Regions from separate parts of the Arthrobacter sp. TmtSoilC51 genome, predicted to be linked through region 3. Evidence: riboswitches for the same ligand, from Rfam matches in the RefSeq annotation. Region 3 holds a riboswitch; each other region holds the start of a gene.

Region 1 (10,318 bases), 180 kb from region 3:
ACCACATGCGTGGCGCCGATCGTGCGGGCAAGTTCCCCTTCGACGTCGGCTTTGGTAAGGCCCGGATTGCGGCCTTGGTCAAGCTGTACGGTCTCGGTGACCAGGACGGTGCCTTCGCCATCAACCTGGATGCCGCCGCCCTCGTTCACGATGCCTGACGGGATGTGGTGGGCATCGGCGCGACCGCTGACCTCCGCCGCGATGAGGGAGTCCTTGTCCCAAGCAGCCCAATCCTGGCCGCCCCAGCCGTTGAAGATCCAGTCCACGGCACCCAGCTGCTTGTTGGCATCGAGCACGAACGACGGCCCGATGTCCCGCATCCAGGCGTCGTTGAGCTCTGCGGTGAGTACCTCGACGCGAGGGTCCAGGTAGCGTGCGGCGGTATCGACGTCGTCGGGGTGAACCACCATGGTGACCGGTTCAAACTCGAGTATGGCATTGGCGACCGCAGCCCACGTGGACCGTGCTGCGTGCGCCTCTTCCTCGGTGTCACCCAAGGTGTAGCCGCCAGTGGGGAAGGCCATCCAGACGCGATCCTGCGGGGCAGTCTCGGATGGCATGCGCCAGGCGCTCATGCGGACACAGCCTGGTATGGCGTGGCCTCGGCCGTGGAGCCGAGCGGCGCGTTGGGGTTTACAGGTTCGGTGAGGCGGCCGTACGTCTCCGGACGGCGGGTTGCCAGGAATGGGAAGAGCGTGAGCCAGTCCTTGCGCTGGTCCAGGTCAAGGTCTGCCACCAGCACGGCTGATTCGTCGCGCGGCGCCTGGACCAGGATGCGGCCGTAGGGATCGGAGATGAAGGATGAACCGTAGAAGTTCAGCGTGCCCTCGCTGCCGTAGCGGTTGGGGGCAATCATGAACAGGCCGTTGGCGATGCCGTTGCCCACGATGACCTGCTGCCAGAGCGGCTGGGTGTCGAAGTCCGGGTGGTCCGGCTCCGAGCCAATCGCGGTGGGGTAGACCAGGATCTCTGCTCCGCCCAGGGAGTACATACGGGCGAGCTCGGGGAACCATTCGTCCCAGCAAGTGGGCATGCCCAGGCGTGCGCCCCCGAGTTCGGCAGGAGCGTGTACTGCATAGGCGTCCTCGGCGGCCGGGCCTTTGCGGAAGAACTTGTCCTCGTAGTACCCGGCTGTGACGGGGATGTGGAGTTTATGGGTGCGTGCGACGAGTTCGCCAGCGGGGGAGACCAGGATGGCGGTGTTCAGTCCCAAGCCATCATCGGTGCCGTCCGGGTTTTCTGCACGCTGGTAGAGAGATGCGTGGACAGAGACGCCGTACGTCCTGGCAGCCTTGGCAGCGAACGTGAAGGTGGGACCAGTCAGCAGGTCCTCGGTGATGTCCGAGGGGCGGATACCAGCGGCCGGGTTGTTCTCCGGACGGGTGTCTGCCGGGTAGCGGGAGAGCGTCAGCTCAGGCAGGAAAACAACACTGGCTCCCAGCTTGGCTGCGCGTTCGATTCCCTCGTTCAGTTCGGCATGCAGGACTGCTTCGTCAGCGTGCCAACGGTGCTGAACGACGCCGACCCGCAGCGGGGTGCGGGTGGACGGTTCGGTGCGGGCCAGGGAAGTCGGGGCTTCGAGGCGGGTAATTTCAATCATGGTGGCATGTACTCCGGTGAGACGACAGTCACTAAATGAATAGCGTTCATTTAGTATGGCGGTAGTCACGGCTGGATGCAAGGGGGTACCAAATAGCAGTCGACTTCCGGCCCGTGTGCGAGGACGATTAAAGGACAACCACAAAGGAGGTTGGGTATGTGCTACTCGTACTATGAGGGTTATGAGAGGCGCACGAAGAAGGACTCCGCGCGCACGCCAGAGATGCACAAGCCTGAGACAAGCAAGGATCAGGCACCTGAGGCCCCTGCCGAGAAGCGTCCGCAGACAGAAGGAACCTTGTGGACTTTCCTGGCCCGCCGTCGCAGGGAATTTGAGGTTTCAGAACCGAAGATCGACCGCATCCGCGAGAAGGTCTAGGCATCGGTCTAAGCAAAGACCCCGCTTAACGGGCATTTCACCACCGCGCGCAGCGGTGAATTGTCCGTTAGGCGGGGTTTCCTGCTGCCTACTTGGGAGCGTCCAGGAATTCGCGGGCCGCAGTGACCAGTGCTTCCGTGCCAAAGGCTAGCGTCGGCTGGATGATGGGGGCGAAATACGGTGAATGGTTGGACGGCACGTCGTCCGGGAGTCGGCCGGTTTTGGCCCAGTCCTTGAAATGCGCCGCATCGATCCCGCCGAGGAACCAGAAGACCAGGGGCGCGCCCGCGGCTGTGGCAAGCTCACCGACGTCCTCGCTGCCGGATACAGGACCCGGGTCGATGACCTTGTTTTCGCCAAACTTTGCCCGGAACGCGGATCCAACCCGTCCCGCGGCTGATTCATCATTGACCGTCAGCGGGAAGCGCTCCTCATAGTGGAAGTCGGGTTCCTTGAGGGAGCCTGAGGCGGCAGCTTCGCTTCGAACGATGCGCTCGATCGAGTTCAGGACTTTCTCCCGCGTGGGCTCGCTGAAGGACCGGATGCTGAGGCCAAGGGTTGCGGTCTCGGGAATGATGTTGTTCTTTGTTCCAGAATGGATTTGCCCAACGGTGACTACCGCAGAATCGCTGGCGGCGAGTTCCCGGGAGACAACTCCCTGCAGGCGCATGGTGGTTGCCGCCGCCATGAGCACTGGATCAACGGTGGTTTCAGGCCGGGAACCGTGGCCGCCGCGCCCATGCAAAGTCACGTTCAGGGAGTCGGCGGAGGCCATGGCGACGCCGGGACGCACGCCGAACCATCCCGCGGGAAAGGGTGCCACGTGCTGGCCCAGGACCACGTCCGGTTTGGGGACCAGGTCAAAGAGTCCGTTGGCAACCATGGCCTGCGCCCCTCCGCCCCATTCTTCGGCGGGTTGGAACACCGCCACCAAGGTTCCCTGCCAATCTCCGCGCCCTGTGGCCAGCGTTTCCACTGCTCCGAGCAGGCAGCTGACGTGGACATCGTGACCACAAGCGTGCATCACGGGCACTTCGCGGCCTTCGTGGTCGACGCCGACTGCCGTGCTGGCGTAGTGCAATCCCGTGGCTTCCTTGACCGGCAACGCGTCCATGTCGGCACGCAGCATGACGACGGGTCCGGGGCCGTTGTCCAGGACCCCCACGACTCCCGTCTTCCCGACGTTGCGGTGTACCAGCAGCCCCAAGCCCTCAAGATGACGGCTGATGATCCCGGCTGTCCTGACCTCTTGGAAGGAGAGCTCAGGGTTGGCGTGGAGGTCACGGTAGAGCTCTTCAAGGTCAATGCTCATGAGGGATCATCCTTACCATGCGACGTCGAGGGTGTGGCCAGTGTATCGATCCCGGCATCGGCGGGGTTGGCGCGCAGCCTTGCGCTACGAGGCAAACTTGGTGGCATGGAATCTTCCCAAGAGGTCACTACACATCGCTCCACGGTTGAAGAATGGACCAGGGCATTGGCTGAGTCCAGCGGGTCGCCGGGGGGAGGCGCGGGAACCGGCGGGATGCTGGCCATTGCCGCGTCCCTCACCTCAATGGTGGCTGGCTACACGGACGCTGAAGACTCCGAACAGCTGGAAAGAATCCATGCCAGGGCACAGGCCCTGCGCAAAACGGCGCTGCAATTGGCCGATGATGATGCCGCGGCTTCCAAGGCGTTCGGGGCCGCGTTCCGGCTGGATCCGGGCCCGGAACGCGAAGACGCGATTCACCGGGCATCCGTCGATGCCGCAAAAGCGTCTGCCGTGTTGGGCGGGCGGGCCATCGACGCCATCGAGGACCTGGGATGGCTGGCAACAAACGGCAATCCTGCGCTCATAGCCGACGTGGTGGTTGCCTTCGGAGCCCTCAGGGCCGCGATAGCAGGGGCCCGCACCAATGTCAGTTTCGATCTCGCTTCCCTCACCTCAGCAGGTGCCGCGCTGGAGGAGGTCCGGGAGCAGCATCGCGAATTGTGGGACACCGTCAGCCGGCTGAGTGATGCCTTGGAACGGATCGACCGGCTGACGGCGGGCGTGGACAAGAAAGCTGCTCCAACGGAGGGCTTGTGAGGGCTCGTCTGTGTGGCATTTACCCCGTCAGGCGCGAAGGCAGCCTACTGCGCCCTAGGCACCCTGCGGAGTACGACGGCGGCAAGCACTGCCGCTCCGGCCATTAGTACCAGCCCAATCGCCGCAGTGATGTGGACGCCGGACTCGAAGGCTACCCGGGCGGCGGCTGTCAGAGCATCCGATAGCGGAGCGGGTAGCGCCGCAGCAGCATCCACTGCGCCGGCCAGCGTTTCACCGGATTTCCCGGTCGCCTGCGTGGACAAGCCCTCCGGGATGACGAGGTTGTGCTGGTAGGACGCCGTGAGGATGGAGCCCAGCACGGCGGTTCCCAGGAGCGAACCCAGTTCGTAGCCGGTTTCGGAGATTGCGGAAGCCGCTCCGGATTTGTCGGCCGGCACTGAGCCGAGGATGAGGTCGTTGGAGATGGTCTCTGCTGCGCCCACACCAACGGCCAGGATCGTCAAAGCTGACAGGAGGAATACAGGTCCGCTGCCGTGGTCACCCACAGCCACCACCAGGTAGCCCGTGGCGCTGAGGGTAAGTCCGCCAGCCACCACGAATCCGGGTCGGACGCGCTTTACCAGCGGGACCACCAACAGGCCTGCGATGATGGTTGCCAGGATCGCTGGAATCATTGCGATGCCCGCTTCCATGGGTGATTGGCCCTCGACCAACTGCAGGTGCTGGGCGAAGAAGTAGATGAAGCCCGTCATGGAAAACAGGGACAGGACGTTGGCCACGATCGCCGTGCTGAACACTTTGTTGCCGAACAGGCGGACATCCAGCATCGGGCTCTCGATCCGCTGCTGGCGACGGACAAACAGGGTGCCCATCACCAGGCCGAAGACCATGAACGCCGCAGCCGTTGCTCCGAACCCATGAACCGCAAAGTCCTTGATGCCGTAGACAAACGGGGCCATGGCGAACATGGACAGGGCAATGCTCGGCACGTCCACCCGGCCCGGATTGGCGTCCTTGGATTCCGGAATCAGGACGCGGCCGAATGCCAGGAGCGGCAGGAGCAGGAATGTCGCCACCAGGAAGACGGCACCCCACCAGAAGTGCTCAACCAGCCAGCCACCAAAGATCGGGCCAAGGGCGGCGCCGCCCGAGAAACCGGCAGCCCACACTGCAATCGCAAGCCGACGACGGTTCGGGTCGACGAAGATGTTCCGGATCAGGGACAGTGTTGAGGGCATGAGCATGGCGCCAAAGACGCCAAGTGCGGCGCGTCCGGCAATCAGCCACTCTGCGGACGGCGCGAAAGCCGTAGCAGCCGAAACCGCCGCGAAGCCTGTGCTGCCGATCAGCAGCAGCCGCCGTCGTCCGATCCTGTCACCCAGGTTGCCCATGGAAACCAGCAATGCCGCCAACACCAGCGGGTACGCGTCAATGATCCACAGGAGCTGCACGCCGCCCACGTCCAGGGAGCGGGCAATTTCGGGCAGGGCGAACGTGAGCGCGGTGTTGTCGACGGCCACCAGCAGCACCGGGAACATCAGGAGTGCCAGGGCCGTCCAATCGCGCCACGGTGCGCCTCCATCCATGACGGGACGGGCGGATCGGGGAGCAGGGGTCGAGGACGGCGTGAACATGACACTTACTTTACCGTCCAGACGGTATAGTTTCAAATTAAGCGCCAACAATCCCGTAGGGAATGATGTATACATGCCACGAAAACCAGTTGCCCGGGATGCAGTCCTGGATGCCTACGAAGCCCTCCTCATCGAGGTGGGGGAGCGGGCCGCCACCCTCGATGCCGTTGCCAAGCGGGCGGGCGTCTCCAAGGGTGGGCTGCTTTATCACTTCCCCAATAAGGAATCGCTGATCAGCGCCCTGCTTGAGCGCCTGGACCAGTTGGCTCAGGAAGACATCGAACACATGAAGGCTGCGCCGGATGGCTCGGCCGCGTACTTCATCCGTACCTCCCTGTGGGCAGGAACCCCCATGGATAGGGCTTTCGTCGCTGCCACAAGACTGGCCGAAGTGGCCCATGAAGAGACCCGCCGCAAGTTCGCCGGTATTCAACAACAGTGGCTGGACGTCCTGGCTGAGGACGTTGGCCCGGAGGTAGCGAAAGCCGTCAGCTACATGGGCGACGGCCTGTATTTCAACGCCATGTTCGAGGGCGGCCAGGAAAGCGGCAACGCCGGGCGGGAGGCCGACGTCGAGATCCTGCTGGGCGTGCTGGACCGGCTCCGCAAGTAGCGGGTCATCCATTTGCGGCGACGCCCACAACGTAGGACAATTGAGCCTTGTGGTGCGTCTTCACAAGGGGCACGCAAAAAATTGAATATGCCTTTGATCTGCGGCGGGAGAGTCCTGCAAGCAAGTGATGCGGGCGCCGTAGGAGCAAACCCTCCCCAGGAATCTCTCAGGCCCACGCACCGCCGCGGCGAGGCAACTCTGGAAAGTAGCAGGCTAACCTCGGACGCCATCGGCGTGCGGGCAGCTGTGCTCACCGACGGTGCAAGCGATGTGTCATGCAAACATGGCAGCGCGGAAACTCTCAGGTCCAATACAGAGCGGGGAGGAACCCGAGCCACTGTGGCGTACCCAAACGCCGCCCAAGTAATGGAGTTCCTTCGTGACGGTTAGTTCTGCCTCCACCACCTTCGTCGATCGGCATATTGGCGCCCGCCGCCAAGCTGACATCGAGACCATGCTCAAGTCGGTCGGCTACGACACCGTCGACTCACTGGTAGACACCGCGGTTCCCAACGACATCCGCCAGGACGTTGCCCTTACCCTCCAGAACGCGCTGAGCGAAGTCGAGGTCCTGGCTGAGCTGCGCAAGCTCGCCTCGAAGAACAAGACGGCCGTCCAGATGATCGGGCAGGGCTACTACGACACCGTCACGCCGCCGGTTATCCGCCGCAACATCCTTGAGTCCCCGGCCTGGTACACCGCGTACACGCCCTACCAGCCGGAAATTTCCCAGGGCCGCCTTGAAGCGCTGCTGAACTTCCAGACCATGGTGCAGGACCTGGTGGGACTCCCGATCGCCAACGCTTCCCTCCTGGATGAAGCCACTGCAGTGGCAGAAGCCGTCCTGATGATGCGCCGCGCCAACAAGAACAAGGCCGCCCACGACGGCAAGACCGTCCTTGACGCCGACTGCCTGCCGCAGACCATCGCGATCGTGAAGGGCCGTGCCGAGGCGCTTGGCTTCGAGGTTGAGGTCGCTGACCTTTCGCTCGGACTGCCCGACGGCGACATCAACGGCGTCGTCCTGCAGCAGCCCGGTGTTTCCGGCCGCGTCTTCGACCACTCCTCTGTGATCGCCGAGGCCAAGGAACGCGGTGCCCTGGTCACTGTGGCAGCCGACCTCCTCTCGCTGACCCTCATCACGCCCCCAGGCGAACAAGGCGCCGATATCGCCGTCGGCTCCGCCCAGCGCTTGGGCGTTCCGCTCTTCTTCGGCGGCCCGCACGCCGCCTACATGGCTGTCCAGAAGGGCCTTGAGCGTTCCATGCCCGGCCGTCTGGTGGGCGTTTCCAAGGACGACGCCGGTGTTCCCGCCTACCGCTTGGCGCTGCAGACCCGCGAGCAGCACATCCGCCGCGAAAAGGCGACGTCCAACATCTGTACCGCGCAGGCACTGCTTGCCATCGTGGCCTCGATGTACGCCGTCTACCACGGCCCCGAAGGCCTCAAGGCCATCGCCGAAACCGCACACGGCCACGCCCGCACGCTGGCCGCTTCCCTAAAGGCCGCCGGCGTCGAGGTCCTGCACGGTTCCTTCTTCGACACCATCACCGTTCGCGTCCCCGGCAAGGCTGGCGACGTCGTCGCTGCCGCCGAGGCCAAGGGCATCAACCTGCGTGGCATTGACGCTGATCTGGTGGGCATCTCTGTTGACGAAACCACTACCTCAGAGATTGTCAGCCGTCTCCTGGAAGTCTTCGACGCTTCGGTGCTTGAATCAGCCGAAGGTTTCGCGCTGGAATCTTCCGTTGAGCGTACGAGCGATTTCATGCAGCACCCCGTGTTCAACACGCACCGTTCCGAAACTCAGCTGCTCCGCTACATCCGTAAGCTCTCGGATCGGGACCTCGCGCTGGACCGCACCATGATCCCGCTCGGATCCTGCACCATGAAGTTGAACGCCACGGCCGAGATGGAAGCCATTTCCTGGCCCGAGTTCGCCTCCATCCACCCGTTCGCTCCGGACTCCCAGACCGCGGGCTGGCGTGAATTGATCGCTGATCTTGAGTCGCAATTGACCGAGATCACGGGTTACGACCAAGTCTCCATCCAGCCGAACGCCGGTTCCCAGGGCGAGCTCGCAGGCCTGCTCGCGATCCGCGGCTACCACCATTCCCGCGGCGACCAGCAGCGTAACGTTTGCCTGATTCCGGCCTCGGCCCACGGCACCAACGCGGCCTCGGCCGTGCTGGCCGGCATGAAGGTCGTGGTGGTGGCGACGGCGGCTGACGGCACTATCGACCACGATGACCTCAAGGCCAAGATCGAGGCCAACAGGGACGTCCTCTCGGCGATCATGATCACCTACCCGTCGACGCATGGTGTATACGACGCCGACGTCCGCGAAGTCTGCGATGCGGTCCACGAGGCCGGCGGACAGGTTTACATCGACGGTGCAAACCTCAACGCGCTGGTTGGGCTCGCCCAGCCGGGCAAGTTTGGCGGCGACGTCTCGCACCTGAACCTGCACAAGACTTTCTGCATCCCGCACGGCGGTGGCGGACCGGGTGTTGGCCCGGTCGCGGCCAAGGCACACCTGGCGCCGTTCATGCCTGGTGACGCTGCGTCGTGGACCGAAGGCAACGACGTCCCGATTTCGGCCTCCCGTTTCGGTTCGGCCGGTGTGCTCCCGATTTCCTGGGCTTACGTGAAGCTCATGGGCGGCCAGGGGCTCACGGAAGCCACCAAGTCCGCGCTGCTGGCTGCGAACTACATCGCTTCCCGCCTCAACGAGCACTTCCCGGTTCTCTACACCGGCGAGGGCGGACTTGTTGCCCACGAATGCATCCTGGATCTCCGCGAACTGACGGCCAAGACCGGCGTCACCGCTGAAGATGTGGCCAAGCGCCTCATCGACTTCGGTTTCCACGCACCCACACTCGCGTTCCCGGTTGCCGGCACGCTCATGGTGGAGCCCACCGAGTCCGAGGACCTCGTCGAGATCGACCGCTTCATCGAAGCCATGATCACCATTCGCAAGGAAATCGACCAGGTTGCCCACGGCGATTTCACTGTTGAGAACTCGCCGCTGCGGAAGGCACCGCACACGGCTGCCGCCGTCGTGAGTTCTGACTGGGACCGCGCGTACCCGCGCGAGCAGGCCGCGTTCCCCGTCCACCACCTCAAGCAGGACAAGTACTTCCCGCCTGTCGGCCGCATCGACGGCGCAGCCGGAGACCGCAACCTGGTTTGCTCCTGCCCGCCGATCGAAGACTTCGAGAACTAGGACGGTCCCGAAATGACTGAGAACTACACCGCGCTCTACGAAGAGCACAAGAAGCTCGGCGCGTCCTTCACCGACTTCGGTGGCTGGCAGATGCCGCTCAAGTATTCCTCCGAGTTGGCAGAGCACCACGCCGTCCGCAAGTCCGCCGGTCTCTTCGACCTCTCCCACATGGGTGAAGTCTGGGTCACCGGTCCCGAGGCTGCTGCGTTCCTGGACTACGCCCTGGTGGGCAAAATCTCCGCCATGGCCGAGGGGAAGGCCAAGTACTCGCTGATCTGCCAGGAAGACGGCGGCATCATCGACGACCTCATCACCTACCGTCGCCCATCTACCGAAGAAGGCGCAGACAAGTTCCTCGTTGTGCCGAACGCGGGTAACGCGAAGGTAGTGGCTGACGCTCTGTTGGAGCGTGCCGCGAACTTCGACGTCACCGTCCAGGACGCCTCCGCCGAGACCTCCCTCATCGCGGTCCAGGGTCCTCGTGCGGAAGCCATCCTCCTCCGTTTGGTCCCCACCGACCAGCACGCGCTGGTCACCGAACTGAAGTACTACGCGGCTGTTGAGGTCCCGTTCACGTTCGACGGCGGTACTCAGGAACTGCTGCTCGCCCGCACCGGATACACCGGCGAAGACGGCTTCGAGATCTTCGTCGCCAACGAGTCCGCTGCTGCATTGTGGCAGGCCATCGCCGACGCCGCGGAAGAAGGCGAGCTCACTCCCGCTGGCCTCGCTTCCCGCGACTCCCTGCGCCTGGAAGCCGGCATGCCGCTGTACGGCAACGAACTCTCCCGAGAAGGAAACCCGTTCGCCGCAGGGCTCGGACCCGTCGTGGCGC
Region 2 (10,318 bases), 1.1 Mb from region 3:
CGGCCAGGCCATCTTCGCTGCGAACGAAGTACTCAAGCTCGTGGAACTGCGTGGTGAAGCCGCCAGGGTAGATCCGGTACGAGCGGTCCAGCCGGGCACCTTCGACGTCCGAGATGTAGCTTTCGTCCGGGATCTGCGCCACGTTGTACCGCTTGGTGTAGCTGCGGCCACCCATGGCGTGCTCAGGAGATCCGGGCAAATCCAGGAGTTCGCACGAGTCATCCTCGGGGCACCACAGGAATGAGTAGTGCCTGTTGCTGTCGATGTCGGCCTGCCAGGTGGACGTGGTTTCCGCCCACGTGGGATAGGTGATCTGCTCCTGCAGGTAGTAGCTGTCCTCCACTGCCAGTTCCACTTCCAGGAAGATCCCGAGAGTGCCCAAAGCGACCTGGGCGGCGCGGAGTTCGCGGAGCTGGCCCTCTCCGATTTCCACGATCTCGCCGTAGCCATTGATCAGCTTCACCCAGCGAAGGTTGGAGGAGAAGCTGCCCAGGTTCTTGCCCGAGCCGTGCGTGCTGGTGGCGAGGGCGCCGGCGATCTGCTGCTTGTCGATGTCCCCCTGGTTCCCCAAAGCCAACCCTTGCTCCCACAAGGCATCGCCGAAAGCATTGATGGTGGTTCCGGCCAACGCCCTGGCCCGGCGCCCAACGGTGTCCGTGCCGGTGATCGCCGTGAGGCCGGACATATCCATCAGCACGCCGCCGGTCTGAACCAGAGGAGAGGACGAATGCCCTGAACCGACCGCCCGCACTGGCAACCCTTCGCGGATGGCGAAGCGGACGGCGTCGAGCGCTTCCTGTTCGTTCCTGGGCCGAACCGTAAAGGCGGGCGTCGCGCTCTGGTTTCCGCCCCAGTTGGTCCAGGTGACGTCCGTTCCGAACGGGGCGGAAGGAGTGGCTGCCCCTGGCAAAGAGGCAGGCCGGGAAACATTGGTGGTCATCGTGAAAGCTCCGTTGCTTGTCTGGATGCTCATGCGCCGTGGTTGATCATGACGTGCTTGGTGCGGGAGTAATCGTCCAACGCGTAGAGCGAGAGGTCGCGGCCGTAGCCGGATCCCTTGAACCCGCCCCACGGTACCTCGCAGGCCAGGACGAGGTGCGCATTGACCCAGACGGTGCCGAAGTCGAGTTGCTTGGGAATCCGGAGAGACAGGCTGGAGTCCTTGGTCCACACCGACGCGGACAACCCGTAGGGGCTCTCGTTGGCACGCGTCACGGCCTCTTCAGTGGAAGAGAAAGTCTCCACCGTGACCACTGGGCCGAAGATTTCGTGGGTGGCAATGTGGGCTCCGGCTGGAACGTTGGAGATGACTGTTGGTTCGATGAAGTAGCCGGGCCCCTCCAGCGCCGAACCGCCAATGGCCACATGAAGTCCGGCGTCGCGGGCTTCGGCCAGGGATTCCTTGACGCGTTCAAAGTGGGGCCGGGAAATCATGGGGCCGATTTCCACGTCCTCGCCTGCTTCCGGAGCGCCGACTATCAGGGTGCCCACCTCACGCACCAAGTGCTGCGTGAATTCCTCGGCCACGGACTCGTGCACCAGCACGCGGCAGGCAGCGCCGCAGTCCTGGCCGGCATTCCAGAATCCTGCGTTGCGGACTCCAGCAGCGGCAGCACGGAGGTCGGCGTCAGGGAAGACAACAACAGGTGCCTTGCCGCCGAGCTCCAGGTGGACGCGCTTAACAGTCCTGGCGGCCGTTTCAGCCACGGCCTGCCCGCTGACCACGCTGCCGGTCAATGCCACGAGTGCGATGTCCGGGTGCTCCGAGAGCCGTTGTCCCACCGTTCGGCCTTGGCCGGTAACCACGTTGAGAATCCCATCCGGGATCCGTCCGGCGAGCAGTTCTGCCAACTTCAAGGTGGACAGTGGTGTTTGCTCGGACGGCTTGAGGACGATGCTGTTGCCAGCGGCAAGGATGGGCGCGATCTTCCAGGCGGCCATGAGCAGCGGGTAGTTCCACGGCGTGATGACACCAACCACGCCCACGGGTTCCCGGAGGATCACGGAGGTGTGGTCCGTGGCGTAGTCACCGCCGGCCATCGACGTCAGCGTGCGGGAGGCCCCGGCCATGAAGCGGAACGTATCGATGGTGCTGGTGACGTCGTCCTCGGCCACCGCCTGCGGTTTGCCGGTATTGGCGGACTCGATGAGCTCGAACGCCTGCCGGTTCTCGTCAATGATGTTGGCGATCAGGTTCAGGACATCCGCGCGCTCCTTGGGGGTGGTGGCACCCCAGGATTTTTGCGCGACGACGGCGGCCTGTACAGCGGCGTCGACATCGTCCGCCGTGCCCGCCTGCACTGAGGCGATGACCTGCTCGGTGGTGGGGTCCACGACGTCGATCAGCTCACCGGTGGAACCCTGGACGAACGATCCGTTGATGAAGTGCCCGGCGGGAGGCAGAGGCAGCTGCAGGCTGCCAGCGTGGTCAGATGTGGCGCGTCGAACGGTGAATTGGACGGTTTCCAGGTGGGAAATGTCTGTGAGGGTCATGACGATTCGCTTTCAGATGAGGTCAGTTTGCGAGTGCAGGGGCTGGAAAGGGGGCGGCGTCCGTCTTTTTCCGGAACACGCGGGCCACGAAGTAGTAGAGGGGAGCAACCACCACCAGGCCCACGATCCAGGAGATGTCGACGCCGCCCAACGCGGCGGCCAGCGGGCCTGTGTAGATTGCCGTTGCCGAGAAAGGAACCTGGATCAGGGCGCCTGCCACGTAGGAGCCGATGGCGACCCAATTGAACCGCCCGTACACGCCGCCGTCGCGCTTGAAGAAGTCTTCAACCCGGTAGTCGCCGTGCCGAAGAAGGTAGTAGTCCACCAGGTTGATGGCCGTCCAGGGAACCAGGACGTACATCAGGAAGGAGAGGAAGTTGGTGTAGAAGAGGATGAAGTTGTCGCGGGCGAACAAAGCGATGGAGACTGCGACGACGAACAGGATGACCGCCGCGATGCTGCGGGTCTTGGCGCGGGGCAACCAGGAGGCTTTGAACGTTTGGCCGATGGTCAAGGTGCACAGGACGCCGCAGTAGAGGTTCATGGCGTTCGATGCCGCGACACCCAGGCAGAAGATGCCCACGATGATCAGGGTCCACGGCTGCAGTAACGCACCCAGGCTGCCCACGATTTCGACGTTCTCGGCGCTCATGGTCATGGCAAGCGTACCCACCAAGGCGCCCAGGATCATGGGGAACAACGTTCCCAGGACGCAGCCCGAGTAGGAGGCCCAGAACGCTGGTGCTGAGCCCGTGCCCTGCGGCATGTAGCGGGAGTAATCGGAAACGTAGGGTGCGTAGGCAAGTTGCCACAGGGCGGAGACGGAGATGGTTCCCATGAAGCCAACCCAGTTGAAGTTGCCCTGCTCAAGGAAGCTGCCGGGCAGGCCGTGGACCATCAGGATCCAGCCGAAGGCCAGCAACAACGCCAGCCCCGCCGCAACGCTGAGGATACGGGCATAGGCGTGAATGAGCCGGTAGCCGAAGATCGTGGCTATAACGCTGACCACGCCGATGATGATGATGCCGCCATCTACACTGATGCCGGGGCTGACGGCGGCCATCGCTTCTCCGCCAAAGACGAGGTTTGCGGCGAAGAAGCCGACGTACATGATGACAACGATCACCACGATCAACAGGGCGCCGAACGAGCCGAACTGGCCGCGTGTCTGGATCATCTGGGCCACACCCAGTTGCGGGCCTTGGGCCGAGTGCAGCGCCATGAAGATGCCGCCCACCAGGTTGCCGATGATGATGCCCACAAGCGCCGGCACGAAACCGAGTCCGAACACCGTTGTGGCGAGCCCGCCTGTCACGATGGTCATGATCATGATGTTGGAACCGAACCAGATGGTGAACAGGTCGCGTGCCTTGCCGTGACGCTCATTCAGCGGGATCGGCTGGATGGTTTTGTCCTCAAGCCTGGGAACTTCGTGGGTGGCCAAGGGCGCGTTCATGACGCGCTCCGGGACGTCGAAGCCAGTTCACGGACTTCAGTGGCCTTGCTGCGGTTCACCATCAAGCCGAGAAGGTCGAAAACAAGGGTGGCCGCAGCGACTGTTGTGATGTCCGCATGGTCGTAGGCCGGAGCGACTTCAACGACGTCGGCGCCCACAATGTTGATGCCGTTCAGTCCGCGGAGCAGGGCGAGGAGTTCGCGGGAGTGGAGCCCGCCCATCTCCGGCGTGCCGGTTCCGGGTGCGAAGGCGGGATCGAGGACATCGATGTCGATGGAGACGTAGACCGGGGTGTCGCCGAGCCTGTCCTTCACCTGCTGGATGGCCGCCGGTACGCCGATGACGTCCAGGTCGGAGCATCGGATGATCTGGAACCCGAACTCGTGGTCCCGCAGGAAGTCGTTGCGGTCATATACAGGGCCGCGGATGCCGACGTGCATTGACTTGTCCTCCACAAGGAGGCCTTCCTCGAACGCCCGGCGGAAGATGGTTCCGTGCGTGATCGGCTGGTCGAAGTAGGTGTCCCACGTATCCAAGTGGGCATCGAAGTGCAGCAAAGCCACGGGACCGTGGACCTTGTTCAGGGCCCTGAGCATCGGCAGGGCGATAGTGTGGTCGCCGCCGATCGAGATAAGCCGCTTATCCTCGCTGATGAGGGGCAACGCCTGCTCCTCGATCTCACGGACAGCGCGTGTGATGTCGTACGGTGTGCAGGCGATGTCGCCAGCGTCCACTACCTGGACCTCGTAGACCGGCTCGACGTCGAGCTCCGGGTGGTAGCCCGGGCGCAGGAGACGCGAGGCTTCGCGGACCGCGGCAGGGCCGAAACGTGCGCCAGGCCGGAAGGAAGTTCCGCCGTCGAACGGAACGCCTACGATCGCGATGTCGTAGTCCGGGACGCGGTCAATTTGGGGGAGACGGGCGAAGGTGCCGAGGCCTGCATACCGGGGGACTTTGGTTGCGTCGACAGGGCCGATGGGCTTGTGGATTGTCATTCCGGATCCTTGGGTTGAGGGGTTGCTCGACGTTGAGCGGGAAGTGCGTACTTCAATTCTTGGTGACGCCGGTCACTGCGAATAGCGGTACATTGACTACAAATGGCCGAGCCACTTAGACATATGTCTAAACGCCCCGAAAAGCCGCCAACCTAGAGGAACAGGGGAGCCCAACCCATGGCAATTACCGTCGCCGAACTTGTGGCTGAACCGCAGCTGGGCCTGACGCTCCTGGCGGGGGCGGCAGGCCGCGATAACCGAATCACCTGGGCCCACACCTCAGACCTGCCGCGGCTCTGGGAATGGGTGACGGGCGGCGAACTCATGATGACCAACGGACTCTCCATTCCCGCGGACGCGGCAGGCCAGGTGGCGCTCGCCGAGGCGCTGATGGACTCCGGTGCCAGCGCCCTGGCCATCGGCGAGAAGATGCATGCACCGGAGCTGTTGCCGGAGTTCCTGGAAGCCTGCGACCGCCTGCCGTTGCCTCTCATCAACATCCCATATCCCTTGCCGTTCATCGCCATCGCCCGCTCGGTTGCCGAGGCATCACTGTTGGAGGAATCGCGTCGCCTGCGCCAAACCGCGCGGGTCTACGACCTTCTCCGGACGGCTGGGGCGTCCGAGGACCATTGGCAGAGCCTGGTCCAGCGGTTGGCCACCGAACTCGATTCGGAGCTCTTCGTGGTGGACCGGCGCTGCCTCCATCCCTGGCATCCTGAGGGCCGGCCGCTTCCGGTGTTCCTGGCAGACGAATGGGCGCCGCTGTCCGGACAGGTGTCCCTTGCTGGAAAGAACTTCCAGTGGCATCGGGTCCGGGGCAGGCACGTGCTGACCATGGACATTCCGACCCACGCCAACGCGCTCCTGGTGGTGCTGCCCAACAGCGAACCGCACCCCGACGCCGTCGTGCTTCTCCACGCCGCAACTGTGCTGGGACTGCAGCTTTCGCGCATCGTCCTGTCCCTTGAAGGGCGGCATCGGCTTGCGGGCGAGTTCCTGTTGCAGGCGATCGATGGCCGTTTGGGGACAGCGGAAATGGAAAGCAGGCTGGCGGCTTTCGATGTCCCAACACAGGATTTCCTGGTGGCCTCGGTTTCAGCGGACGACGGCGACAGGCTGGCGGGTGTCCACATCGAACTTTGGCGTCACGGAGTTTCGGCCGCCTCCTTGAGGCGCAACAACAGACTTCACGTCGTGGTCCCCGCTGACGTGCCGGACGATGTCCTGGTGCATTGTGCCGGCCCGGGCGCCGCGATCGGGGTCAGTGCTCCGGCGGCGGTTGCCGGCATTCAACGGGCCCTGCAGGAGTCCCTCTGGGCGCTCGGTTCCGCCCGGGCGAACAAGCTTGGCCTGTCCCGCTACGCTCAGGGACCTTCGTGGCTCGGACTGACGGGTTTCGAGGAAGGAACTGCGCTGGTCCGGCGCCTTCTCGGCCCAATTTTTGACTACGAGCAGAGCCAGGAAGGCGATCTCATCGTCACTCTGAGGACCTATTTGGACTCGCAGCGTTCATGGCAAAAGACGGCTGCTGCCCTGTTCGCGCACCGGCAAACCATCATTTACCGCATACGGAAAATCGGCGAGTTGACGGGGCTGGACATGGGCGAAACGTCCACGGTTGCCCAGCTGTGGTTCGCGCTCCAGATCCACGAGGCGATGCATCGGTAATTATTCTTGCTTGCGCTTTTTTGAGAAAACCAGCTATGGTGTGAACCGTGTCACCCACGGGTGGCGCACACGCTTTTGATCTGCGGCGGGAGAGTCCTGCCGGTACATCCAGTCAGGCGCCGTAGGAGCAAATCCTCCCCAGGAATCTCTCAGGCCCATGTACCGCCGCGGCGAGGCAACTCTGGAAAGCAGTCCGGGTAACCGGGCTCACCGACGGTGCAAGCAGGCAACCATTCCTGCGGAATCTCTCAGGTCCAATACAGAGCGGGGAGGAACCCACATCATCGTGGCGCTCACTGGGCGCCTGAATCATGGAGTTCCTCTTGACTGTTCAATCAACCCCCACCGCCTTCGCGGACCGGCACATCGGCGCCCGTCGCCAAGCCGACGTTGACACCATGCTCAAGGCCATTGGCTACGACTCTGTTGACGGCCTGGTAGACGTTGCTGTCCCCGACTCCATTCGCCAGGACACGGCGCTCAAACTGCAGGACGCCCTCACTGAAGTGCAGGTCCTGGCGGAGCTACGGAAGCTCGCGTCCAAGAACAAGACGGCCGTCCAGATGATCGGCCAGGGCTACTACGACACCGTCACGCCGCCGGTTATCCGCCGCAACATCCTTGAAGCCCCCGCTTGGTACACGGCCTACACGCCCTACCAGCCGGAAATTTCCCAGGGCCGCCTCGAGGCGCTGCTGAACTTCCAGACCATGGTGCAGGACCTTACCGGACTTCCCGTGGCCAACGCTTCGCTGCTGGACGAAGCGACTGCCGTGGCCGAGGCCGTGCTGCTGATGCGCCGGGCGAACAAGTCCAAGACGGCCAAGGACGGCAAGACCGTCCTGGACGCCGACTGCCTCCCGCAGACCATCGCGATCGTGAAAGGCCGCGCCGAAGCGCTTGGCTTCGAGGTTGAGGTCGCTGACCTTTCGCTCGGACTGCCCGACGGCGACATCAACGGCGTCGTCCTGCAGCAACCCGGCGTTTCCGGCCGCGTCTTCGACCACTCCTCTGTGATCGCCGAGGCCAAGGAACGCGGTGCCCTGGTCACTGTGGCAGCAGACCTGCTGGCGCTCACGCTCATCACGCCCCCGGGCGAACAAGGTGCCGATATCGCCGTCGGAACTGCGCAGCGCTTTGGCGTTCCGCTGTTCTTCGGCGGCCCGCACGCAGCCTACATGGCCGTCCGCGAAGGCATGGAGCGCACGCTTCCCGGCCGCATCGTCGGCGTCTCGAAGGACAACGCTGGCGTACCCGCGTACCGCCTCGCCCTGCAGACCCGCGAGCAGCACATCCGCCGCGAGAAGGCCACGTCCAACATTTGCACGGCCCAGGCACTGCTCGCGATCGTGGCTTCGATGTACGCCGTCTACCACGGCCCCGAGGGCCTGAAGGCGATCGCCGAAACCGTGCACGGCCACGCCCGCACGCTCGCCACCACGCTTGTGAAGGCTGGCCGCGAACTCGTTGCCGACTCCTTCTTCGACACCCTCACGGTCCGCGTCCCCGGCAAGGCAGACAAGGTCATCGCCGCCGCCGAAGCCCGCGGCATCAACCTGCGGCTCATCGACGCTGACACCGTTGGGGTCTCCGTTGATGAAACCACGACGCCGGAGGTCCTTTCCGCGGTGGCCGTCGCCTTCGGCGCCGGTCCGGTAGGGGACGCTTCCGGGTTCGAACTGCCCTCAGATGTGGTGCGCACCTCCGATTACTTGCAGCACCCGGTGTTCAACACCCACCGTTCCGAGACGCAGCTGTTGCGCTATATCCGCAAGCTGTCCGACCGGGACCTCGCGCTGGACCGCACCATGATCCCGCTGGGTTCGTGCACCATGAAGCTGAACGCCACGGCCGAGATGGAAGCCATTTCCTGGCCCGAGTTTGCATCCATCCACCCGTTCGCTCCGGACTCCCAGACCGCGGGCTGGCGTGAACTCATTGAAGGTTTGGAAGCCGACCTCACCGAGATCACTGGCTACGACCAAGTCTCCATCCAGCCGAACGCCGGTTCCCAGGGTGAGCTCGCAGGCCTGCTGGCGATCCGCGGCTACCACCTCTCGCGGGGCGATGACCAGCGCAACATCTGCCTGATTCCGGCCTCGGCCCACGGCACCAACGCTGCCTCGGCTGTGCTGGCCGGCATGAAGGTTGTCGTGGTGGCGACGGCTGCTGACGGCACGATCGACCACGCGGACCTGACCGCGAAGATTGAAGCCAACAGGGATGCACTGTCCTGCATCATGATCACTTACCCGTCCACGCACGGTGTATACGACGCTGACGTCCGCGAGGTCTGCGACGCGGTCCACGAGGCCGGCGGCCAGGTTTACGTCGATGGCGCAAACCTGAACGCTTTGGTGGGCTTGGCACAGCCGGGCAAGTTCGGTGGCGACGTTTCACACCTGAACCTGCACAAGACCTTCTGCATTCCGCACGGTGGCGGCGGTCCCGGGGTTGGCCCGGTCGCAGCCAAGGCACACCTGGCACCGTTCATGCCCGGGGACGCGAACAATGTTTCCTCTGATGGCGGCGTGGCCATCTCGGCCTCGCGCTATGGCTCCGCTGGCGTGCTCCCGATTTCGTGGGCCTACGTGAAGCTGATGGGTGGCCAGGGACTCACCGAAGCCACCAAGTCCGCTCTCTTGGCTGCGAACTACGTTGCCTCCCGCTTGGATGAGCACTTCCCGGTTCTTTACACCGGCGAAGGCGGGCTCGTTGCCCACGAGTGCATCCTGGATCTTCGCGAATTGACGGCCCGCACGGGCGTTACCGCAGAAGATGTGGCCAAGCGACTCATCGACTTCGGCTTCCACGCTCCCACCCTGGCCTTCCCGGTTGCGGGCACACTGATGGTGGAGCCCACGGAGTCCGAGGACCTTGCCGAGATCGACCGGTTCATCGAGGCCATGATCACCATCCGTGCCGAAATTGAGCAGGTGGCCACAGGCGATTTCACTGTTGAGAACTCGCCGCTGCGCAACGCGCCTCACACGGCTGCCGCCGTCGTGAGTTCCGCTTGGGACCGCGCCTACCCGCGTGAGCAGGCCGCGTTCCCGGTCCACCACCTCAAGCAGGACAAGTACTTCCCGCCCGTCGGCCGCATCGACGGCGCAGCAGGCGACCGCAACTTGGTCTGCTCCTGCCCTCCGGTCGAAGACTTCGAGAACTAAGGACTGACTCCATGACTGAGAACTACACCGCTCTCTACGAGCAGCACAAAAAAGCCGGAGCCTCGTTCACTGACTTCGGCGGCTGGCAGATGCCCCTTAAGTACGAGTCCGAACTCGCCGAGCACCACGCCGTCCGTAACGCGGCTGGCCTCTTTGACCTCTCCCACATGGGTGAAGTTTGGGTCAGCGGCCCTGACGCGGCCGCCTTCCTGGACTACGCGCTGGTGGGCAAGTTGTCCGCGATCGCAGTGGGCAAGGCCAAGTACTCGCTGATCTGCAACGCCGACGGCGGCATCATCGACGACCTCATTTCTTACCGTCGCGCTGAAGACAAGTACCTCGTGGTCCCCAACGCGGGCAACGCCAAGGTTGTTGCGGCGGCTCTGCTGGAACGGGCCGCCGGCTTCGACGTCGTAGTCGAGGACGCCTCGGCTGAGACGTCCCTGATCGCAGTGCAGGGTCCGAACGCGGAGGCCATTCTGCTGACCTTGGTCCCCGCCGAGCAGCACGCCCTCGTGACCGAACTGAAGTAC
Region 3 (10,318 bases):
ACCTTGGGCGGGAGCTGCGGTCCTCGAGGCCGGCCCAGCCATGGGTGCGGTACCGGCTGATCCAGCGGTGCGCGCAGGTCCTTGAGATGCCCATTTCTTTGGCCACATGGGCCACGGGACGGCCGGCGAGGACGCGCTCGATAAGGATCCGCCTACCGGTCGGGGTCAAGCGGGCATTACGGTGGGACATGAAGACCTCTTAGTCGTTGGCTGTGTGTGGTAACCACCAACCTAAGAGGTCTTCACCTATTCACGATGTAACCAACGTCCTGACTCAGTACAGCTAGTGCGGGAAACCACCCCTGACGTTGCGGCGATCTTCACTGGTCACACGCACAAGGAGTACGCCTGGGATGCCCCGGTACTGGATGCCGGCGGACAGCCCACAGGCAACACCCGACCCATTGTGCAGACGGGCAATTACGGCGAGAACGTGGGCAGCGTGACGCTCACTGTGGATACGGCTTCCAAGACCGTGACGGCGTACAAAGCGACCGTCGTGGAGAGGACCACGGAAACTGCCGAGAGCCTCGTGGCAGCGTACCCGCGCGCGGCCGCCGTCAAGGCTATCGTGGATAAGGCACTCGCCGAGGCCGCCCTGATCGGGAATCGGCCTGTTGGCGCAGTGACAGCTGATATCACCACCGCCTTCACACCCGACCCCGCCGGTGGCGCTCCAAAGCGTGATGACCGTGCGAATGAATCCACCCTTGGGAACTTGGTGGCGGACTCACTGGTGGAGACGCTCAAGGCTCCTGAACTGGGTACGGCGGAGATCGGCGTCGTGAACCCTGGCGGTCTGCGGAACGAGCTCTACTACGCTCCGGACGGCACCATCACCTATGCCGAGGCGAACGCGGTGCTGCCGTTCGTTAATAATCTCTGGACCACGTCCCTCACAGGTGCGCAGTTCAAGACGCTGCTTGAACAGCAGTGGCAGACCAACGCTGACGGCACCATTCCCAGCCGCCCGTACCAGCAGCTTGGGCTCTCCAAGAACGTCAACTACACCTACGACGCCGCCCGCCCGGCAGGCGACCGCATCACCGGCATCTGGGTGGGCGGCGCAGGCATCGACCCCGCCAGGCAATACAGGATCGGTACGTTCAGCTTCCTGGCTACCGGCGGCGACAACTTCCGCATCTTCAAGGAGGGCAGCAACACGAAGGACACCGGCCTGGTGGACCGCGACGCATGGATCAAGTACCTGAAGGAACACAATCCTGTCTCCCCGGACTTCGCACGCCGGTCGGTTTCCGTGGTCAACTCCACAGCGACCGAGGTCAAGCCTGGAGAATCCATGGCGCTGGCCGTCTCCAAGCTGAACCTCACCTCGATCGGCAGCCCTGCCAACAACACGCTCAATGCCGTCTTCGTTGACGCCAGCGGAGCCGCTGTTGCGCTGGGATCTGTGCCGGTCACGGCCGGCGCGGCGACTGTGGACCTCAAGGTGCCCGCAGCGGCAACTTCAGGCTCGGGGACCCTGGTGCTTACCGCCGTCGAATCCGGGACCGTAGTGAAGGCCCTGGTGACGGTCGCCGGGAGCGGCACGAACCCGCCGCAATGCATTCCGCCGGTCAAGCCCGACAAGTGGTACGACATCGTCGGCTGGCTCCGGTATGCCTTTGCCTGGCTGGAATATCAGAAGTGCCTGAGGGGCTAGGCACCCCTTTCCCATGACCGAATAAAGCAGGCCCCTCACGGATGACACGTCGTGAGGGGCCTGCCTTCTGGTTATCAGTTATTTCTTGGCGAGCTCGGGCTCCGCCGTGCGCCTGGAGTCCTTCTCCAACTCGGCCTGGAACGCTGCGTAGCGGGCCAGGTGCGCCGGGCGGCGACGCAGGACGAACCAAGCGACACCCAGGATCAAGAACCACACCGGCGTGGCCAGCAGCGCCGCAAAAGTGTCCGGCTGTGTGGTCAAGGTCCAGAGCACGAACGCAAAGAATGCGAAGACCACCCACACCATGGCTATGCCACCGGGCATCTTGAACGCGGAGGCATCGTGCAGGTGCGCCCGGCGCTTCCGGAAGGCCAGGTAGCTGGCAAGGATGATCGACCATACGAAGACGAAGCAGACCGCGGACACAGTGGTCACCATGTCAAACGCCTTGCCGATGTCCTGGCCGGCATACATGAGGACGACGCCGGACAGCAGGAGAACGCAGGAAAGGAACAGTGCGTTGCGGGGTACTTTGCGTCCGGACAATGCCCCGAAAACGGCGGGTGCGTCGCCTTCCTGGGCCAGCCCGTAGACCATGCGGGACGTGGAGTAGATACCCGAGTTGGCCGAAGACGTAGCGGAGCTCAGAACCACGAGGTTGACGATGGTCGCCGCGGCTCCCAGGCCAGCCAGGGAGAACATGGCAATGAACGGGCTGTGGCCGGCGGCGAACTGGGTCCACGGAGTGACGGACATCAGGATGATGAGTGCTCCCACGTAGAACAGCAGCACGCGGATCGGAATCGAGTTGATGGCCTTGGGCAGGTTCTTCTCCGGGTCCTTGGCCTCGGCGGCCGTGGTGCCTACCAGTTCAATGCCCACGAACGCGAACACGGCGATCTGGAAACCGGCAACGAAGCCCATGAATTCGTTCGGGAAGAAGCCACCGTGGCTCCACAGGTTGGTGAAGGTGGCCGGTCCGGCGTCGGACTGGAAGCCGCTGAAAATCATGAACAGGCCGACGATGATGAGGGCTGCGATGGCGACGATCTTGATGAGGGCGAACCAGAACTCGGTCTCGCCGAACGCCTTCACCGTAGCCAGGTTAAGGAGCAGCAGGATGCCGATGGTGATCAATCCGGGTACCCAGAGCGGAAGGGAAGGCCAGAGCTCCTTGGAGTACCCGGCGATCGCGATCACATCCGCGATGCCCGTAATGACCCAACAGAACCAGTAGGTCCAGCCGGTGAAGAACCCGGCCCAAGGACCCAGCAGGTCCGCTGCGAAGTCGCTGAAGGATTTGTAATTCAGGTTGCTCAGGAGCAACTCGCCCATGGCCCGCATGACGAAGAACAGCATGAAGCCGATGATCATGTACACGAAAATCACGGAGGGACCGGCAGCAGAAATCGTCTTTCCAGAGCCCATGAACAGGCCGGTGCCAATCGCACCGCCGATCGCGATCAGCTGGATGTGGCGGTTACTGAGTTGGCGTTCGAGATGTGGCGAGTCTGCTGGACCGGAGGCGGCGGATGATGGGCGCTGAATCGTCAAGAGGAACTCCATTGTTCAGGCGGCACAGGGTGCCACGATGATTCGGGTTCCTCCCCGCTCTGTAGGTGGACCTGAGAGTTTCCGCAGGGATGGCCTGCTTGCACCTTCGGTGAGCCCGGATGACCGGACTGCTTTCCAGAGTTGCCTCGCCGCGGCGGTACATGGGCCTGAGAGATTCCTGGGGAGGGTTTGCTCCTACGGCGCCTGACGGGATGTACCGGCAGGACTCTCCCGCCGCAGATCAAAAGCGCGCACCACCTTGCCGGTGATGCAGCTCACACACTAGCGAAGCGTTGGACTCATCGCAACCGAAGGCAACTAGCTGCCCAGAATACTTCGTGCGATTTCGTCGGCATCCCGCAGGGTTCGCTGGCCGCTGGCATACGCCTTCCCCGTCGCAGGACGCGCCTCTGCAGCAATGGCTGTTCCCCACTGGGTCGCCGATAGTTGGAGGCCCAAAACATACATGCCTTCAGTTACCGAGCCGTTGGAAGCTACAGGTCTGTACGGGTGCGGTTCCACATCCAAGCCCGTTGTTTGTACCGGCGTGCCCTCGGCACTCATCATGATTTTGGTCCGCACAAGGCCGTCGGCCATGAGCTGCTCCAGTAGCGGGGAAATATTAATGCCCACCCGGTTGGCCGGCGACATCGCTTCAATCAAAGTAGGTGCCTCGGCGGGCCCGTCGTGGACCCAGGGCGAAACCGCACGGAAAACCTTAGCGCTTCTATCCACGCTGAACTTCGGGTCGGGGCCAACGAAACCAACGACGCCGGCACGCGCCAAAGCTGCCAACTGCTCCGAACGCAGTGCCGGGGCTCCGCTTGCAAGGCCCTCAACGAACGATTCGAACCATCCACGCAGTTCAGCCACCCACGATTCGTCCGTGATTCCCCCGTCTGCCACAACGGACTTGAGGATCGCCCTGCCCGTGTGGAGGGCGCCGATGGCCATTTTCACGGGATCCGCCTCGCCCAGGGCTGAGCGTCGTGCGTCGTCGTCAAGGTAGGCGGTTACTGCCAGATCCAGCTCCTTGCGGGACGCGAAAGTGCGCCCGGCCAACGGCGCAGCGAGTCCGCGGACATTCAGTCGACGGGAGGCAACCACGTGCTTGTCCACCAAGGCGGCAACGTCGCTTTCCCAGTTGGCAGTGGTGTGCGCATGGGGCTGCAACGCATCCTCAAGGTCCGCGAGGAACTGCGCCGCATCGCGGATGGCGGCAGGCTGCGACCTGGCAAGGGTGGAGTAATAGGCCCACAAGGCGTCGCGGTGCAGGAGCGGCCAAAGATCGTGGTCGAATCCGGGCTGGATACCGGCTGCCCTGAACCGGTCCACCGCCGCTTCAGTCAGGTAGCGCATGGTGACGCTGCGGGGGTAATACCCCACCAACCCAGCCTTGGCCCGGTACGGTGTGCCGCGCCGGGACGCTGCGATAATCCGGGGTTCCCTGCCCGACGGCCGGTACTCGAGAACTCCGGCTCCCGGTACGCCCGCTTCAACGAACTTGCCTCCGCGCCCCTCGGTCAGCTGGCCCATGACGTCAAAGAAATTCAGTCCCATGCCACGCACCAGGACAGGCTCGTTGTCCGGCACCCGCTGCCAGTCGACGTCGGCCGGTGGTGCAGGCGGGAAGTAAAGGAGGCCGTGCTCATCGGCGGCCCGTTGGAACGAACGCTGCTCCGGATTCAAACGTGACTCGATGTGTCCCAACGCGAGGACCACCGAGCCGACGGTGAGTGTAGTACCGTCGGCCAGTTCGACGTCGAACGCTTGCCGCATCGTGGTGGTCGAGTTGACTGGAACCGGGCGCGCCGCCACGGCGGACGTCTCATGGAAGGTTACCTCCACGCCGTCGGGCATCCGCTTCAGCAGTTCCGCCAAAGTCTGCCGCAGGTACCGTCCGTAGAGCGCCCGGCTGGGAAAATCGTGGGACTCGAGTGTAGCCAACTCCGCCTTTTCGGCGTCGTTCAGGCCCTGCCCATCACGACGCCGGGCCGCGCGCCACTGGTCGAAGGAACCGCCTGCCAGGGGCGGAGCGAGCTTGGGGTCTTCAGGAATGAGAGTGGGATAGAAGGCCTGGGTGTTCATCAAGTACAGCCTGGACTGCTCCGGCTGCCACACATGGCCGGATGCTGCGGGGAAAGGATCCACAACGTGGATGTGCAGTGTGCGCTGCCCAGTATCGCTCTGGTTCGCCCGGTTCGTGGCCCCCGCAACCCAATTCGCGAGCAACCGCTCAAGGACACTTGTGCCCCGGGGGCCGGCCCCAATCAGGGCAACACGGTTGATTTGCGATTTAGCCACGCTCAAGCCTAACTTCCTGTGACTTGCTTCCTGTTGAAAAGTGTTGCTTGGATGGGGCAATGACCACCACAGAAGCTGATCAGACGCCCCTCCCTGACAACGACACTGATCTGGAGACCAAGTCCGGGCCTCGCCACGCTGCGGCAATCGCGCCCGAACCCACGGATGAGAACGTGTGGTTGGAGGACATTCACGGCGAAGAACAGCTTGCCTGGGTCCGCGAACAGAACGCGCGAACCGAAGATTTGCTGGAGGACGCAGACTACGCAGCGGTTGAAGCCGGCATCCTGGAGGTCCTGGATTCAACTGACCGGATCGCCATGGTGAACAAACGCGGCGATTTCTACTACAACTTCTGGAAGGACCAGGAGCACCCCAAGGGCCTTTGGCGCCGTACTACCTGGGAAAGTTACGTTTCCGAGGCTCCCGAATGGGACGTCCTGCTGGACATCGATGCCCTGGCCGCCGCAGAAGGCGTCGAGTGGGTGTTCCATGGGGCTGGGTTCCTCCGTCCGTTGGACGGCGACGAGTACCGCTTGGCCATGGTTTCGCTATCCCCCGACGGCGGCGACGCCAACCGCCACCGCGAGTTCGACATCGAATCCCGCACCTTTGTTGACCCTGCCGCTGGCGGATTCGATGTGCCCACGGCAAAAGGCAACGTGAGTTGGCTGGACGCGGACACGCTGCTGGTGTCCAGTACGGCAGAGGGGTTGCCTGCAACTACCTCGTCGTACGCCCGAACCGGCGTGAAGCTGCGTCGCGGCCAGTCCCTTGCCCAGGCCGAGCGGATCTTCGACATCCCTGAAGACCACATGCTGGCCATGGTGGCACATGACTCGACCCCGGGCTTCGAACGGACCTTCGCCGTCGACTACATCGACTTCTATAACCGCACTACGTGGCTGTTGCGCGAGGACTCATGGGTTGCCATCGATGTTCCCACCGATGTGAACATCAGCGCGCACCGCGAATGGTTGATGTTCCGCCCGCAGAAGGACTGGGACGTGTCCGGTGCTACCTACCCCGCCGGTTCCTTGCTGGCCGCAGACTTCGAGGGCTATTTGGCCGGATCGCGGCAGTTCGTGGTGCTGTTTGCCCCTGACCACCACACTTCCCTGCAGTCATGGAGTTGGACCAAGGACTATCTGCTGCTTAACCTGCTGCGCGACGTCTCCTCCGAGATCAGGGTGCTGGACCCTTCCCGCGTGGATTCCGACGGCGGCTGGGTTGCCACCGTCCTGGACGCTTGTCCGCCGCTTCACGACGTCAATGCGTACGCCGTGGACGATGAAGACGATTCCGACTCCGGCGCGGGAAATGACTACTGGTTGATCGCCACCGGCTTCACCACGCCCACTACCCTCACCCGAGGGACCCTCACTGCAGGGCCGGCGGCTTCATCCGTTACCGGACCGGCTGCCGGGGTCACCAGCCAGCACGCCGTGGTGAAGCGATCGCCGTCGTTCTTCAATGACGGCGACTATGAGGTCCAGCAGCATTTCGCTGTCTCGGCGGATGGGACGAAAGTCCCCTACTTCCAGGTGGCATCCAAGGACCTGGTCCTGGACGGACAAAATCCCACTCAGCTTTCCGGCTATGGAGGCTTCGAAGTTTCCCGCACGCCTGCCTACAGCGGCACCATTGGCAGGGCTTGGCTGGAGCGTCGCACTTCCGCCGCTGCCTTGGCAGACGGGTCCGGCTCACACGCACGCGGGGGCGTGTACGTCGTTGCGAACATCCGCGGTGGCGGCGAATACGGACCCTCGTGGCACAGGGCAGCGTTGCAGGAAAAGCGGCACCGGGCCTACGAAGACTTCGCTGCCGTGGCGCAGGACCTGATTTCCCGCGGCGTGACCAGCCGCTGTCGACTCGGCTGCGTGGGCGGGTCCAACGGCGGCCTGTTGGTGGGCAACATGCTGACCCAGTACCCCGAGCTGTTCGGTGCGGTGTCCTGCGGCGTGCCGTTGCTGGACATGCGCCGCTACACCAAGCTCTCTGCCGGATATTCATGGATCGCGGAGTACGGAGACCCCGATGTGCCTGAGCAGTGGGATTTCATCCGTACGTTCTCGCCCTATCACCTGCTTCACGACGGCGTCGAGTACCCCGAAACGTTCATCTGGACCGCGACCTCGGATGATCGGGTAGGCCCCGTTCAAGCCCGAAAGATGGCAGCCCGGATGCAGGCGATGGGTATCCCGAATGTCTGGTTCCACGAAGCACTCGAAGGCGGGCACGCGGGCGCCTCGGACAACCGACAGGCCGCCGCGCTCCAAGCGAGAAGCAACCACTTTCTCTGGCGCGCGTTGGCCGGGAGCAACTGACGGTCGTTCCTCATCGGCGGCGGTTTTGCACTGGACGGCACGTTCTGCGTATCCTTGGTGGGCTAGCAATAGCAAATGGAGACGTGCCAGAGCGGCCGAATGGGCTTCACTGCTAATGAAGTGTGGGGCACAACTCCACCGGGGGTTCAAATCCCCCCGTCTCCGCGATTTGGTCCCGGTTTTCGAACCGGGACCTTTTGCGTTTAACCCAGCCCTTCCGCCGCGCTGGGCTTAGCTGTGCTTCGCTCCGTGGCTGACTTCGGCGCCAGCATGCCGGTGAAGGGCCAGGCTGTCCACAGTGCTGGCCAGCATCAGCACAGCCATGGCTATGAAGGCCCCCTTATAGGCCGACACCTGGTCCGCCCCAAGCACGTCCGTTGCCTCGAACAGCCTCAGGAACAAAGCACCCACGGCGATCCCTGCCGCAGCCGCCAACTGGACGAGCGTCGCCGAGATCGCGTTGGCCGAGGGCAACTGTTCCGGCCCAATGTCGGCATACTGCACGGAAGCGTAGGCGGAGAAGCCTATGGATCGGAAGGCCCCGCTGAACAGCAACAACGCGAAAATAATGGGCTCGGGTGTTTGGGCATCCAGCAACGCACACAAGGCAAACGTCACGGCTGACGCGAACGATGCAAAGACCAGAACCGGTTTGAACCCAAAGCGCCTTATCAGGGGCGTGGTGGCTGGCTTGATCCCGATGTTGCCCACGAAAACCGCAGCCACCATGACTCCGGCTTTCAGGGGATCCCAGCCAAATCCATCCTGGAACATCAAAGGCAGCAGGAACGGGACCGAACTGATGGTCAGCCGGTAAATGAAACCGCCCGTGGATGTCGCCCTGAAAGTCCTGGTGCCGAACACGCTGAGGTTGAACAGCGGAACACTTGCTTTGCTCATCCACCAGACGGCACCTGCCAGAGACATGACCCCCGCGATGACCACCACGACGGCCAGCACATTGGATGCATGTCCACCCAACGTTTCCAGACCCACTACAAGGGACCCCACGCCGACAGTAGTCAGCAGCAGGCCAAACCAGTCAAGGCGGCGTTGGGCATCAAAATGTGTCTGCGGCACCAACCTGAGCGCGGCGATGAAGGCGGCCAGGCCGAGTGGGACGTTGATGATGAAGATCCAGTGCCACGACAGGAAAGTTGTGAGGGCTCCGCCCACCATTGGAGCCAAAACCGGAGCAAGGAGGCCGGGCCACACCAAGTAGGCAGTGGCACGGAGAAGTTCAGATTTGGGGGTGCCCCGCAATACCACCAGCGTGCCCACAGGAACCATCATGGCCCCGCCCATCCCCTGCGCCACCCGGCTGAACGTCAGCATGGTCAAGTCGGTGCTGACTGCGCAGAGGAGGGAAGCAACGGTGAACACAGATATGGCCAGACAGAAGATCCTGCGCGCGCCGAACCGCTCGGCAAGCCAACTGCTCAACGGGATGCCCATTGCAACCGTCACTAAATACGCAGTCATGGTGATGTTGATGTCAGCCGGTGCCGCCCGGAAATCTGATGCGATGCTGGGAATGGCCGTGGTGAGGATGGTCCCGTCGAGAAACTCCATGAAGAATGTTGCCGCCACCAACAAGGCCAATCGCGGGCGCCAACTGGTTTCGTTGGCCGCTTCGACGTCCGTGTTGCTCGGGTTTGTGCTCATGGCTCCGGTCCAGGTTTTCGGCTGGGTGGCCCGCGACAGGCAGCGGGTGTGTTTTGCTCGATCCTATAGAGGCAAACTGGCAGCGTTCACAACATGACGCTTTTCAGCACTTACACGTGACGCCCTACCCCGCTTGAGCCCTACCCCGCTTGAGCCAGGGCGAGCGGTAGCACCGCACCCACGCCGGAAAGTCTGAGAGCCCTCGCAGCGATGGTCAATGTCCACCGGCTGTCGATGAGGTCGTCCACCAAGAGCACTGGCTGCCCGACAATACCTCCGAGCGCCTGCGCGAGCTCCGGGCCAACGGCTAGGCGGTCCCACACTCCTGCGAGCCTGTAAGCGCTGTTGCCGCCACGGGATCCTGTGGGACCTCCATTCTCTGGCTGCAACTGACCCAGGTACGGCATCCGCCCTATGCCCGCGATTCCTTGCGCCAGGGAGTCCACAAGTTGCGGCTTGCTCCTCGAGGGAATGCTGACAACTGCCGCCGGGCGACCCACCCCACTCCAGGCTGCTCCGCCGTCTGCCCCCGACCATTCGCGCAGCACCTGGACGCAGGCCTGCAGCATCGCGGGGTCCACGGCACGATCGGGGGCCCCGGCACCGAAGAGCTCGCGGAGCGCGCCACCCCACCCAAGGTCCGTCAGCCTGGCCAGGACGCGGCCTTCAGCGATGCTTTCATGCGGCTTGATCTTGCCCTTGACCCCCACGCCCAGCCTTTCCATCCCGCTGGGCCACTGAAGCCGCGGCTCCACCGCGATTCCGGCTCGTCGGAGCGTCTGGCCTGCTGCATCGACCGCAGCAG

The links. A riboswitch is a leader RNA that binds a small molecule or an ion and turns the genes downstream of it on or off. The one in region 3 is predicted to bind glycine.
Region 1: another riboswitch for glycine. It lies ahead of gcvP (aminomethyl-transferring glycine dehydrogenase); the one in region 3 lies ahead of cycA (D-serine/D-alanine/glycine transporter).
Region 2: another riboswitch for glycine. It lies ahead of gcvP (aminomethyl-transferring glycine dehydrogenase); the one in region 3 lies ahead of cycA (D-serine/D-alanine/glycine transporter).

The regions. Positions count from the first base shown of each region.
Region 1 covers NZ_AP035877.1:1,038,062-1,048,379, forward strand. The annotation lists gene ACZ5G6_RS04935 (agmatine deiminase family protein) at 1-575, opposite strand, end outside; gene ACZ5G6_RS04940 (nitrilase-related carbon-nitrogen hydrolase) at 572-1,600, opposite strand; gene ACZ5G6_RS04945 (hypothetical protein) at 1,757-1,978, shown strand; gene ACZ5G6_RS04950 (amidohydrolase) at 2,067-3,290, opposite strand; gene ACZ5G6_RS04955 (cyclodeaminase/cyclohydrolase family protein) at 3,396-4,049, shown strand; gene ACZ5G6_RS04960 (MFS transporter) at 4,094-5,644, opposite strand; gene ACZ5G6_RS04965 (TetR/AcrR family transcriptional regulator) at 5,718-6,257, shown strand; glycine riboswitch at 6,352-6,449, shown strand; gene gcvP (aminomethyl-transferring glycine dehydrogenase) at 6,637-9,483, shown strand; gene gcvT (glycine cleavage system aminomethyltransferase GcvT) at 9,496-10,318, shown strand, end outside.
Region 2 covers NZ_AP035877.1:4,917,865-4,928,182, reverse strand. The annotation lists gene ACZ5G6_RS22535 (D-arabinono-1,4-lactone oxidase) at 1-973, opposite strand, end outside; gene ACZ5G6_RS22530 (aminobutyraldehyde dehydrogenase) at 970-2,493, opposite strand; gene ACZ5G6_RS22525 (purine-cytosine permease family protein) at 2,516-3,949, opposite strand; gene speB (agmatinase) at 3,946-4,944, opposite strand; gene ACZ5G6_RS22515 (PucR family transcriptional regulator) at 5,122-6,615, shown strand; glycine riboswitch at 6,692-6,790, shown strand; gene gcvP (aminomethyl-transferring glycine dehydrogenase) at 6,939-9,785, shown strand; gene gcvT (glycine cleavage system aminomethyltransferase GcvT) at 9,797-10,318, shown strand, end outside.
Region 3 covers NZ_AP035877.1:854,959-865,276, reverse strand. The annotation lists gene ACZ5G6_RS04135 (IS481 family transposase) at 1-190, opposite strand, end outside; partial or broken gene ACZ5G6_RS04130 (bifunctional metallophosphatase/5'-nucleotidase) at 281-1,663, shown strand; gene cycA (D-serine/D-alanine/glycine transporter) at 1,742-3,229, opposite strand; glycine riboswitch at 3,363-3,461, opposite strand; gene ACZ5G6_RS04120 (FAD/NAD(P)-binding protein) at 3,536-5,521, opposite strand; gene ACZ5G6_RS04115 (prolyl oligopeptidase family serine peptidase) at 5,581-7,848, shown strand; tRNA gene ACZ5G6_RS04110 (tRNA-Ser) at 7,926-8,013, shown strand; gene ACZ5G6_RS04105 (MFS transporter) at 8,080-9,513, opposite strand; gene ACZ5G6_RS04100 (RecQ family ATP-dependent DNA helicase) at 9,654-10,318, opposite strand, start outside.